3 regions of the Mesorhizobium sp. 43Arga genome follow, and region 1 is predicted to be linked to each of the others. Evidence: riboswitches for the same ligand, from Rfam matches in the RefSeq annotation. Region 1 holds a riboswitch; each other region holds the start of a gene.
The links. A riboswitch is a leader RNA that binds a small molecule or an ion and turns the genes downstream of it on or off. The one in region 1 is predicted to bind thiamine pyrophosphate.
Positions count from the first base shown of each region.

Region 2: it holds a riboswitch for thiamine pyrophosphate, as region 1 does, so the genes downstream of both, thiB (thiamine ABC transporter substrate binding subunit) here and ACWGS8_RS09730 (Ykof family thiamine-binding protein) in region 1, are expected to answer to the same signal.
Region 3: it holds a riboswitch for thiamine pyrophosphate, as region 1 does, so the genes downstream of both, thiC (phosphomethylpyrimidine synthase ThiC) here and ACWGS8_RS09730 (Ykof family thiamine-binding protein) in region 1, are expected to answer to the same signal.

Region 1 covers NZ_JBSKBO010000002.1:683,747-686,998, reverse strand. The annotation lists gene ACWGS8_RS09745 (glycosyltransferase family 39 protein) at 1-472, shown strand, start outside; gene msrA (peptide-methionine (S)-S-oxide reductase MsrA) at 647-1,165, shown strand; gene ACWGS8_RS09735 (hypothetical protein) at 1,244-1,450, opposite strand; TPP riboswitch at 1,535-1,648, shown strand; gene ACWGS8_RS09730 (Ykof family thiamine-binding protein) at 1,639-2,247, shown strand; gene ACWGS8_RS09725 (ABC transporter permease) at 2,291-3,109, shown strand; gene ACWGS8_RS09720 (ABC transporter ATP-binding protein) at 3,106-3,252, shown strand, end outside.
Region 2 covers NZ_JBSKBO010000001.1:303,539-306,790, forward strand. The annotation lists gene ACWGS8_RS01440 (ABC-F family ATP-binding cassette domain-containing protein) at 1-609, opposite strand, end outside; gene ACWGS8_RS01445 (thiamine diphosphokinase) at 611-1,255, opposite strand; TPP riboswitch at 1,344-1,458, shown strand; gene thiB (thiamine ABC transporter substrate binding subunit) at 1,502-2,500, shown strand; gene thiP (thiamine/thiamine pyrophosphate ABC transporter permease) at 2,476-3,252, shown strand, end outside.
Region 3 covers NZ_JBSKBO010000018.1:17,773-21,024, forward strand. The annotation lists gene thiC (phosphomethylpyrimidine synthase ThiC) at 1-1,392, opposite strand, end outside; TPP riboswitch at 1,499-1,615, opposite strand; gene ACWGS8_RS32885 (taurine ABC transporter substrate-binding protein) at 1,956-2,963, shown strand; gene ACWGS8_RS32890 (taurine ABC transporter ATP-binding protein) at 3,029-3,252, shown strand, end outside.

The sequences.
Region 1 (3,252 bases):
CATCGTCACCATGTCGGGCGCCTATGCGGCGCTGCGCTGGACGGGCTGCAATGTGCGGGGGCGCCTGGACGCCGTCTGCTGGCCGGCACAGCCGATCGCCGACGAGGCCGAGGCGGTCTGGCACGCGGCGGCGCCCGGCCGGCTCGACATTGTCGGCGGCGACACCCAGGTGGCCATGCTGGCGGGCCTCAATGCCTATGACAAGCCGTCGATCTTCACCGATCTCGATACTCACTTCGCGCCCTGGATCACCAGGCAGCGCTTGCACGACCACGGCATGCTGATGGTTTGGCCAGGGCAGGGCGTGCCGCCGCAGTTGCGGACGTGGCTGGGCAACCTGCCGGTCAAGACCGTCCTTTTCAATTGGTCGCGCACGGCGCCGCCTTTGCAGATCAGCTTTGCCGCCATTCCGCCCGGCACGCTGTATCCGCCGCTTGCCGTCGACAGCCAGACCCGGCAACCGCGCGACTGAAACGGTTCGATCCCCGACCGCGTCGTGATATCGTTCGCTCATGGCCGCGTTGGTTCCACGCGACTGGACGAAACGGACGACAATGCCCATCTATTGGGAAATCCAATTTTGTCTGCGCAATTCCGAGCGGGAAACCGCTACACGAGCTGGAATTGCCTTTTGAGGAGACGTGACATGGCGACTTCGACCGAACGCGCAGTGCTAGCCGGCGGCTGTTTCTGGGGCATGCAGGATCTGATACGGCGCTATCCCGGCGTCATCTCCACGCGTGTCGGCTATAGTGGCGGCGATGTGGCCAACGCCACCTATCGCAACCACGGCACCCACGCCGAAGCCATCGAGATCAATTTCGATCCGGCGGTGATCAGCTATCGCACGCTGCTGGAGCGCTTTTTCCAGATCCATGATCCGACGACGCGCAACCGCCAGGGCAACGATGTCGGGATGAGCTACCGTTCGGCGATCTACTATACGAGCGACGAGCAAAAGCGCGTCGCCGAAGACACCATCGCCGATGTCGATGCTTCCGGCCTGTGGCCCGGCAAGGTCGTTACGGAAGTCGCGCCGGCCGGCGCCTTCTGGGAAGCCGAGCCCGAACACCAGGATTATCTGGAGAAATATCCAAACGGCTACACCTGCCACTTCGTCAGGCCGGGCTGGAAGCTGCCGGTTCGCGAGAAGGCCGCATCCTAACGGTTGAGCAAAAACAGCGTTGGGAATGATGTCGAAAGCCGCCGGTGTCCGGCGGCTTTTTCGTTTTTGGGCAATCATTTACCTGCCGCAGTTGTTGTCGTTGACGGTGGGAGCCGTCGCGTTGCCGTTGGCATAGGTCTGCGCACCTTGCGGGTTGGTCGGGCAATTCCGATCCGCATTGGAGTTCATGTCGCGCGGCGCGATGGTCGTGCTGTTGGTAATTGCCGGATCGAGCGTATTGGGCGAGGCTGGCGTGCACGGCTGCGGGGCATCGCCTGCGTCCACGCAACGGCCGGAACTGGTGCAACGCTTTTAGCCCGGTGCGCTGAAAAAACGGCTTCCCCAATGGCACGAATGGTGCTTTAACGCGCCCATCCACAGGGGTGCTCCGTACGGTCGGGGCTGAGACGGGGGCGGCAAGCCCACAGACCCTAGAAGCTGATCTGGGTAATACCAGCGGAGCGAGGCGGGCGATGTTTTCAGGCGCACAGATCTCCCTATATCCCATGGCCGACGATTTCGTCGGCGTCATCCTGGGCGCGCTCGGCGCGCTCGATCCCTACCGGGACAGGCTCCGGATCGAGACCGACGACATCTCGACCTTGCTGGTCGGGCCACCCGAAGTGTTGTTCCCGGCGCTGCGCGACCTGTTCGTTGCGGCGGCGCAAAGCGGCAAGCACTGCGTGCTGTCGGCAGCCATTTCGCGCGGCTGCCCGGGCGAGCCGGACGATCCGATCTGCCGCTCCGATGCGTTTGGCGGGCCTGTCGGGCCGCTCGGCCCGCGCAAGGAAGCCGCCATCACCGCGGTGCGCAATGCTGCTGCCACCGGCCAGCCGGCGGCGGCGCAATTCTCGCTCTATGTGATGGGCACCGGCGACCACATGGATGAGATCTATGGCTGCATCGACTTCCTGAAACAGTCCGGCGTCTATGATCGTTCCAAGAACTTTTGCACCAAACTGCGCGGTGATACCGGCGCGATCTTTTCGGCGCTGAACGAAGCCTTCTGCCGCTTCGGGCCGGGCGCCGGCCACGTAACCCTCGACGTCACGGTTTCGGCCAACAGCCCGACCGCTGTCTGAACAGAACGCGTTTTCTTCGCGCGGCCGTCAAGGTTGTCCTTTCGTGGTTTCATCGTCATCCAGCCGCCCGCGGCAGCTCGCGGGCCTCTTCGCCAAGCTGGCACCGGCCGTGGTGTCGGTCGGGTTGCTGCTCATGGCCTGGGAACTCTACGCAGATTATTCCGGCATCAAGCCGACGATCCTGCCGGCGCCGTCACGCGTCTTCGAACAGGCGATGCTCAATCGCGAGGCGCTGATCGACAACGCCATTCCCACCATCCGCGCCACGTTGATCGGCTTTGCCTGCTCGCTCGCCGCCGCTTTCGCGCTGTCTATGCTGGTCGAATTCTTCCAGCCGCTGCGGCGCGCTCTGTTTCCCGTCTTCATCGTCAGCCAGACCTTGCCGCTGGTGGCGATCGCGCCGCTGGTGGTTTTGTGGTTCGGCTTCGGTTTGACGCCAAAGATCATGCTGGTAGCGCTGGTCACTTTCTTCCCGATGCTGGTGGCTCTGGTGCAGGGCTACGAGGCGACCGAGGTGGAGATCGGCCGGATGCTGCGCGCCATGGGGGCAGGGCGCTGGCGCGTCTTCGTGCTGGCGCGGCTGCCTTCGGCACTGCCCTATTTCTTCGCCGGCCTGCGGATCTCCATCACCTATGCCGTGGTCGGCGCCATCTTCGCCGAATATGCCGGTGCGGCCAAAGGGCTGGGCATCTACATGCTCAACGCCAAGAACAATTTCCGCCCCGATCTGGTGCTGGCCGCGGTCGGCGTCAGTGCCGCGCTCACGCTGATCCTGTTCGGGCTGGCGGTGCTCTTGCAGCGCCTCGCCATGCCTTGGGAGCGGGCCGGCCCGCAATCTGCGGGGAAGGGGCCATTGCGATGAGCCGGCTCGAATTGCGGCATGTGCGCAAGGCGTTCGGCGGGCTTGACGTGCTCGCCGACATTTCGCTCAGCGTCGGTGCCGGCGAATTCGTCTCGATCCTTGGGCCTTCGGGTGCCGGCAAGTCGACGCTGTTCCAGCTTCTG
Region 2 (3,252 bases), on a different contig from region 1:
ATGGCCAAAACCCTTGTCCAGCCTGCGGGTCTGGCCACGATCGAGCCAGACGGTGGCGCGCGACACGCGCTCGAGGAAGCGGCGGTCGTGCGAGATGACGATGAGCGCCGAGGAGGTGCGCACGAGTTCCTCTTCGAGCCATTCGATGACCGACAGGTCGAGATGGTTGGTCGGCTCATCAAGCAGCAGAATGTCGGGCTCCGGCGCCATGACGCGGGCGAGGGCCGCGCGCCTGGCTTCGCCACCTGAGAGATCGCCCGGCCGTTCCTCGCCCGTGAGACCAAGATGCTCCATCAGATAGCTGGCGCGGTAAGGATCGTCGGCTGGCCCGAGCCCCGCCTCGACATAGGCGCGCACATTGGCGAAACCTTCCATGTCGGGCATCTGCGGCAGATAGCGGACGGTTGCCGAGGGCTGGCGGAACACCTCGCCGTCCTGCGGCTCGATCAGGCCGGCGGCGATCTTGAGCAGCGTCGACTTGCCGGACCCGTTGCGGCCGACCAGCGCAATCTTGTCGCCGGCTGAAGCGGTCAAGGCGGCGCCGTCGAGCAGCGGCGTGCCGCCGAAGGTCAGTCTTATCCCGTCGAGATTGAGAAGGGGCGGGGCCATGTCAGCTTTCAGGTAGTGGATACGGATGCGCGAGCAGCAGCGCGCGGCCGTGGCCGAGCGCGATGTCGAGGCGACCGCGAACCTCGTTGGAAATGGTCAGTGACGAGCCGAAGGCCACCTCGACCTGGCTCAATGGCCATTTGGCGCCGGTGACGGTCAGGCCGGCAAGTTCGGAAAAGCCGAGGATGGAAAACAGCGTGCCGTCGGCATAGTCGAAACCGGCTGTTCCCGACAGCAGCGGGACACCTTCCTGGGCGCCACTGGTCAGCAGCACCTTCGTTCCGGCCTCGGCCAGGCGCAGGGCGAGCGCCAGATGCAGGAAAGCGTGGTCGGCGCGCTTGCCGCCGAACGCGCCTGCCAGCAACAGGCTGGTCGCGCCGCGCTCGAGTGCTGCGGCGATCGCCAGTTCGCCGTCGGTCTTGTCCTTCTCCGCCGGGAAGGTCCGGCGGGGCACCGCGGCAAGGTCGGCGGGGAGATCGGCCGGGACGGAATCGAAATCGCCCACCCACAGTTCCGGCACAAGGCCTAGCAGCCGCGCATGGCCGATGCCGGCGTCGGCGGCAATGACGCGCGAGCCTTCGACCTGGCGGTCGAGCCGGGGCGTGCGGATGAGATCGCCGCCAAGCAGGATGGTGAATGTGCTCATATCCTGTGGCCCTTACCAGCCCGGCACGGGAAACGGAAGGCCGGCAAACTGCCACTTGCGCGGTTCCCCGGCCCGGCCTATGTGTCGAAACGCTCTAACGGGGTGCCGGACGCGATCTTCGCGGACCGGCTGAGAGGCAGTCTCGCCAACCCGCTGAACCTGATCCGGTTTGTACCGGCGGAGGGATTAGACGTTTCGGACAGTCCGGCGCCTCAATTCCTTGCAATTCGAACGAAGGAGGCGCCGATGCGCACGCTTTTATACGCTCTTGTCTCGACCATGGTTGTGGCGCTGTCCGGGCCGGCCTTGGCCAAGGACAAGCTCACCATCTACACCTATGAGAGCTTCACCGCCGACTGGGGTCCAGGTCCCGTGGTGAAGAAGGAATTCGAGGCCGAATGCGGCTGCGACGTCGAGTTCGTCTCGGTCGCCGATGGCGTGGCCCTGCTCAACCGCGTCAAGCTCGAAGGCGCGTCGACCAAGGCTGATATCGTACTCGGCCTCGACACCAATCTCACCGCCGATGCCAAGGCTAGCGGGTTGTTCGCCCCGCATGGCGCGGTGAGCGATGTCAACGTGCCGGGCGGCTGGAGCGACGACACGTTTGTTCCCTTCGACTACGGCTATTTCGCTGTCGTCTACGACTCCGAAAAGCTGAAGACGCCGCCGAAGAGCCTGAAGGAACTGGTCGAAGGCAGTGCCAACGACAAGATCGTCATCCAGGATCCGCGCACCTCAACGCCGGGCCTCAGCCTGCTGTTGTGGGTGAAGTCGGTCTATGGCGACAAGGCGCCGGAGGCCTGGGCCAAGCTCAAGACGAAGGTGCTGACCGTGACGCCGGGCTGGAGCGAGGCCTATGGCCTGTTCACCAAGGGCGAGGCGCCGATGGTGCTGTCCTACACGACCTCGCCGGCCTACCACATGGTCGCCGAGAACACGCAGCGCTACCAGGCGGCTTCGTTCGAGGAAGGCGAGTATCTGCAGATCGAGGTCGCGGGCATCACCACCACGGGGGCGAAGAATCCGCTGGCGGCGAAGTTCATGGCTTTCATGACCGGCCCGAAATTCCAGGACGCGATCCCCGAGACCAACTGGATGTTCCCGGCCGGGAAGACCGACAAGCCGCTCAACCCCGCCTTCGACAAACTGGTCAAACCCACCAAGACCTTGCTGTTCAGCCCCGAAGAGGTCGCCGCCAACCGCAAGGCCTGGGTGGATGAATGGCTGGCGGTGATGAGCAAATAGGCGGGGTGGTGACGCCGGCGCAAACAACGGATTCACGCGTCAGCGCCGGCGTTGTCGCGCTCGCCGCGATCGCGCTGCTGATCGGCGGCGCGTTTGCCGGCTTGCTCATCGAAGGTGCCCATGACTTTTCAGGCGCCTGGGCGGCCTTCGATCCCTATCTGCTGCGCGTCGTGCGCTTCACGCTCTGGCAGGCCGTCCTCTCGACCCTGCTTTCGGCCATCCCGGCGCTGTTCGTTGCACGCGCCCTGTCGCGGCATCCGCGGTTTTTCGGTCGCGCCTTCATCCTGCAACTCTTCGCCGTGCCGCTGGCGCTGCCGGCGATCGTCGCGGCGCTCGGCATACTGGCGCTCTATGGCCGTGCCGGTTATTTCGCCGGGCTGTTCAGCGCCGTCGGCGGCCAGGGCTGGCCAGGCATTTACGGCCTGTCCGGCATTCTTGTCGCGCATGTTTTCTTCAATCTGCCGTTGGCGACTCGGCTGTTCCTCGAGGCGCTGCAGACCATTCCCGCCGACCAGTGGCGACTGGCGAGCCAGCTCGGCATGGGCGCGCGCCCGGCCTTCCGGCTGATCGAATGGCCGACGCTGCGCGCTGCCCTGCCGGGTGTCGCCGGGCTGGTCTTCATGCTCTGCATCACATCCTTCACCATCGTGCTGACGCTCGGCGGCGGCCCGGCCGCGACGACGCTGGAGGTCGGCATCTACCAAGCGCTGCGCTTCGATTTCGATCCCGCGCGGGCCGTCGCCCTGACATTG
Region 3 (3,252 bases), on a different contig from region 1:
TGCCGTCCCGAACCAGCCGATCATCGCCGCGCCGATCCCCGATGTAATATGGTCGTAGCCGGGCGCGATGTCCGTGGTGAGCGGCCCAAGCGTGTAGAACGGCGCCTCGCCACAGACCGCGAGCTGCTTGTCCATGTTCTGCTTGATCTTGTGCATGGGAACGTGGCCGGGGCCTTCGATCATCACCTGGCAGTCCTTGGCCCAGGCGATCTTGGTCAGCTCTCCAAGCGTTTCCAGCTCGGCGAATTGCGCGGCGTCGTTGGCGTCTGCGATCGAACCCGGACGAAGTCCGTCGCCCAGCGAGAACGAGACATCGTAGGCGCGGCAGATGTCGCAAATCTCCTCGAAATGCTCGTAGAGGAAGCTCTCCCTGTGATGGTGCAGGCACCATTTCGCCATGATCGAGCCTCCGCGGGAAACAATGCCGGTAACCCGCTCGACCGTGAGCGGGATGTAAGGCAGCCGGACGCCGGCATGGATGGTAAAATAGTCCACGCCCTGCTCGGCCTGCTCGATCAACGTGTCGCGATAGACCTCCCAGCTCAGATCCTCGGCGACGCCACCCACCTTCTCCAGCGCTTGATAGAGTGGGACTGTGCCGATCGGCACCGGCGAGTTGCGTACGATCCATTCCCTGATATTGTGGATGTTGCGACCGGTCGACAAATCCATCACCGTGTCGGCACCCCAGCGGATCGCCCAGACCATTTTTTCGACTTCCTCGGCCATGGAAGAGGTGACGGCGGAATTGCCGATATTGGCGTTGATCTTGACCAGGAAATTGCGGCCGATGATCATCGGCTCGCTTTCGGGATGGTTGATGTTGGCGGGGATAATGGCGCGCCCGCGCGCTACCTCGTCACGCACGAATTCCGGCGTGACGAAGTCTGGGATCGCGGCGCCGAAGGCCTCTCCGTCGCGTTGCAGCTTACCATGCAGGATCTCGCGGCCGAGGTTCTCACGAATGGCGACGAATTCCATTTCGGGCGTGATGATGCCGGCGCGGGCATAGGCGAGCTGGGTCACAGCCTTGCCCTGCTTGGCCTTGAGCGGCCGATTGCGAATGGGAAATTCCGGCGTCAGGCGCTCACCAGTCGCGAAGCCGTTGTCTTCCGGCCGGACATGGCGGCCGTCATAGGTCTCGACATCGCCGCGCGCCAAAATCCATTCGCGCCGAAGTCGTGCGAGTCCCTTCTCGATGCTCGTTTCGATCGCTTGGTCGGTGTAGGGCCCGGACGGATCGTAGACCGTCACGGGCGGTTCGCCCGCTGTCGGATGGACGGAGATTTCGCGCATCGGCACCCTGATTTGCGGATGGAGGATGCCGGATTTGTGGATCTTTCGTGAGGCGGGCAGCGGTCCCGTCGAAACCGCCGGGGTCGAGGCATTCATTTGAGGCTCCTTTGCTCATTTGCATTGGAGACCCAGTTCTGTGCCGGAAGGATGAAAAGACGCTTTTTGTCGACCTGCTCGAGACGGGTCTTCGGGCACGAACTCCCGCAAAGCGCTTGCACCGTCCCTACGCCAGTATGAACTGGATCAGGTTCAACGGGTCACTGCGCCGCGAAAGCCAGCAGTATCTCAGCCCCTTGCCGGGACTCCCCTGGTGAATGCCTCGAATTGAATGGTCCTCCGGCACTTTGTCAAGCGCATTCGACCTGGGCGGACCGGCGGTGGCTCCGGCAGGTCTCAGAGCGACATCATCATCTCGACCGACGAGAAGCCTGATCGAGTTCACTGCAGACGTGTGCCTCGTCCGCACCCTGCTGCCTCGGCGATGGATGCGCCTACGTTTGCGAAGTTTGATCGCTCAGGAGGGAGGTTTTTCAGCATCGCGCCAAGTTTCGAAATATTGTTCCTCTCTAATTCTATAAAATCAGTGGACTTTTGATCCTGGCCCGCCGAACAGCGCTGGCAATTGAGGCTGTGCCCTCCGTTCAAAAGGATCTGATCCCATGCGACATCTGATTTCTACAGCGCTCATCGGCCTTGCCCTGGCGGCCACCTCAATCGCAGCGCACGCCGACGACAAGAAGGTCGTGATCGCTTATCAGACCGGCGCAAACCCTTATAACCTCGGTATCGCCAACGGTGATATTGCCAAGAAGACCGGCTGGAACATCGAGTTCCGCCGCTTCAATTCCGGCGCCGATATTTTTGCGGCCATTGCATCCGGCGACGTTCAGATTGGCGATGTTAGATCGAGCCCCTTCGCTGCAGCCGTCAGCAAAGGCATCGATGTGAAGGCATTCTATATTTCCTCGGTCTCGCGCGACGGAGAGGCCCTTGTCGTGAGGCCGGAAATCAAATCACCGACCGACTTGCGGGGAAAGAAGCTTGCCGCCGCGCCGGTCTCGACGGACCACTATCAGCTGCTCGCCGTGCTCAAGCAGGAAGGCATTTCCGAGAAGGAGACCCAGGTCATCGCCATTCCGCAGCCGGAAATCGTCGCGGCGTGGAAGCGCGGTGACATTGATGGCGCTTTTGTCTGGGACCCGGCGCTTTCCGAACTGAAGAAGAATGGCAAAGTCTTGCTCACGGCCGGTCAGGTCGCGGACCGTGGTGCGCCGACATTCAGCGCGCTGGTGGTGACCGGGGAATTCGCCAAGGCAAATCCTGACTTCCTTGGGCAGTATGTCCGCCTGATTGACGGCTACACCACCGACTATCTCAGCAACTCGGCGTCTTGGGGACCAGGGTCGGAGAATGCCAAGCTGATCGCCGGCCTGCAGGGCGCCACTGCGGCTGAGAATTCCGAGCAGTTGAAGACCACAGTCGTGCCTCCGCTGGACGAGCAGGTTTCCGAGAAATGGCTGGGCGGTGGTGAAAAGAGCGCCGTGGCGAAGATTCTCAAGGACACCGCTGGCTTCCTGAAGGATCAGCGCAAAATCACCACGATCAAGGAAAGCTACGCTGCCTTCGCCGATCCGCAATACGCGGACGCCGCCAAGGCTTCGAACTGAACCAGTGTGAAGAAGTTCGGCCTTGCTGTCCGGGGAACCCAACAGCAAGGCCCCTGGAGGCTTTCATGCTTCGAATACACGATGCCAGCGTCACCTTCCCTGGCTCCGACGGCCAGGACGTACACGCGCTTGACCGGATCTCGCTCGACATTGCTCCGGCGTCCATCGTCGTCGCGGTCGGTGCATCAGGGTGCGGAAAGTCGACACTGCTCAATGCGATCGCCGGGTTCCTTCCCCTTAGCGAGGGCACGATCACGCTTGACGGACGCCAGATCGATAAACCGGGTGG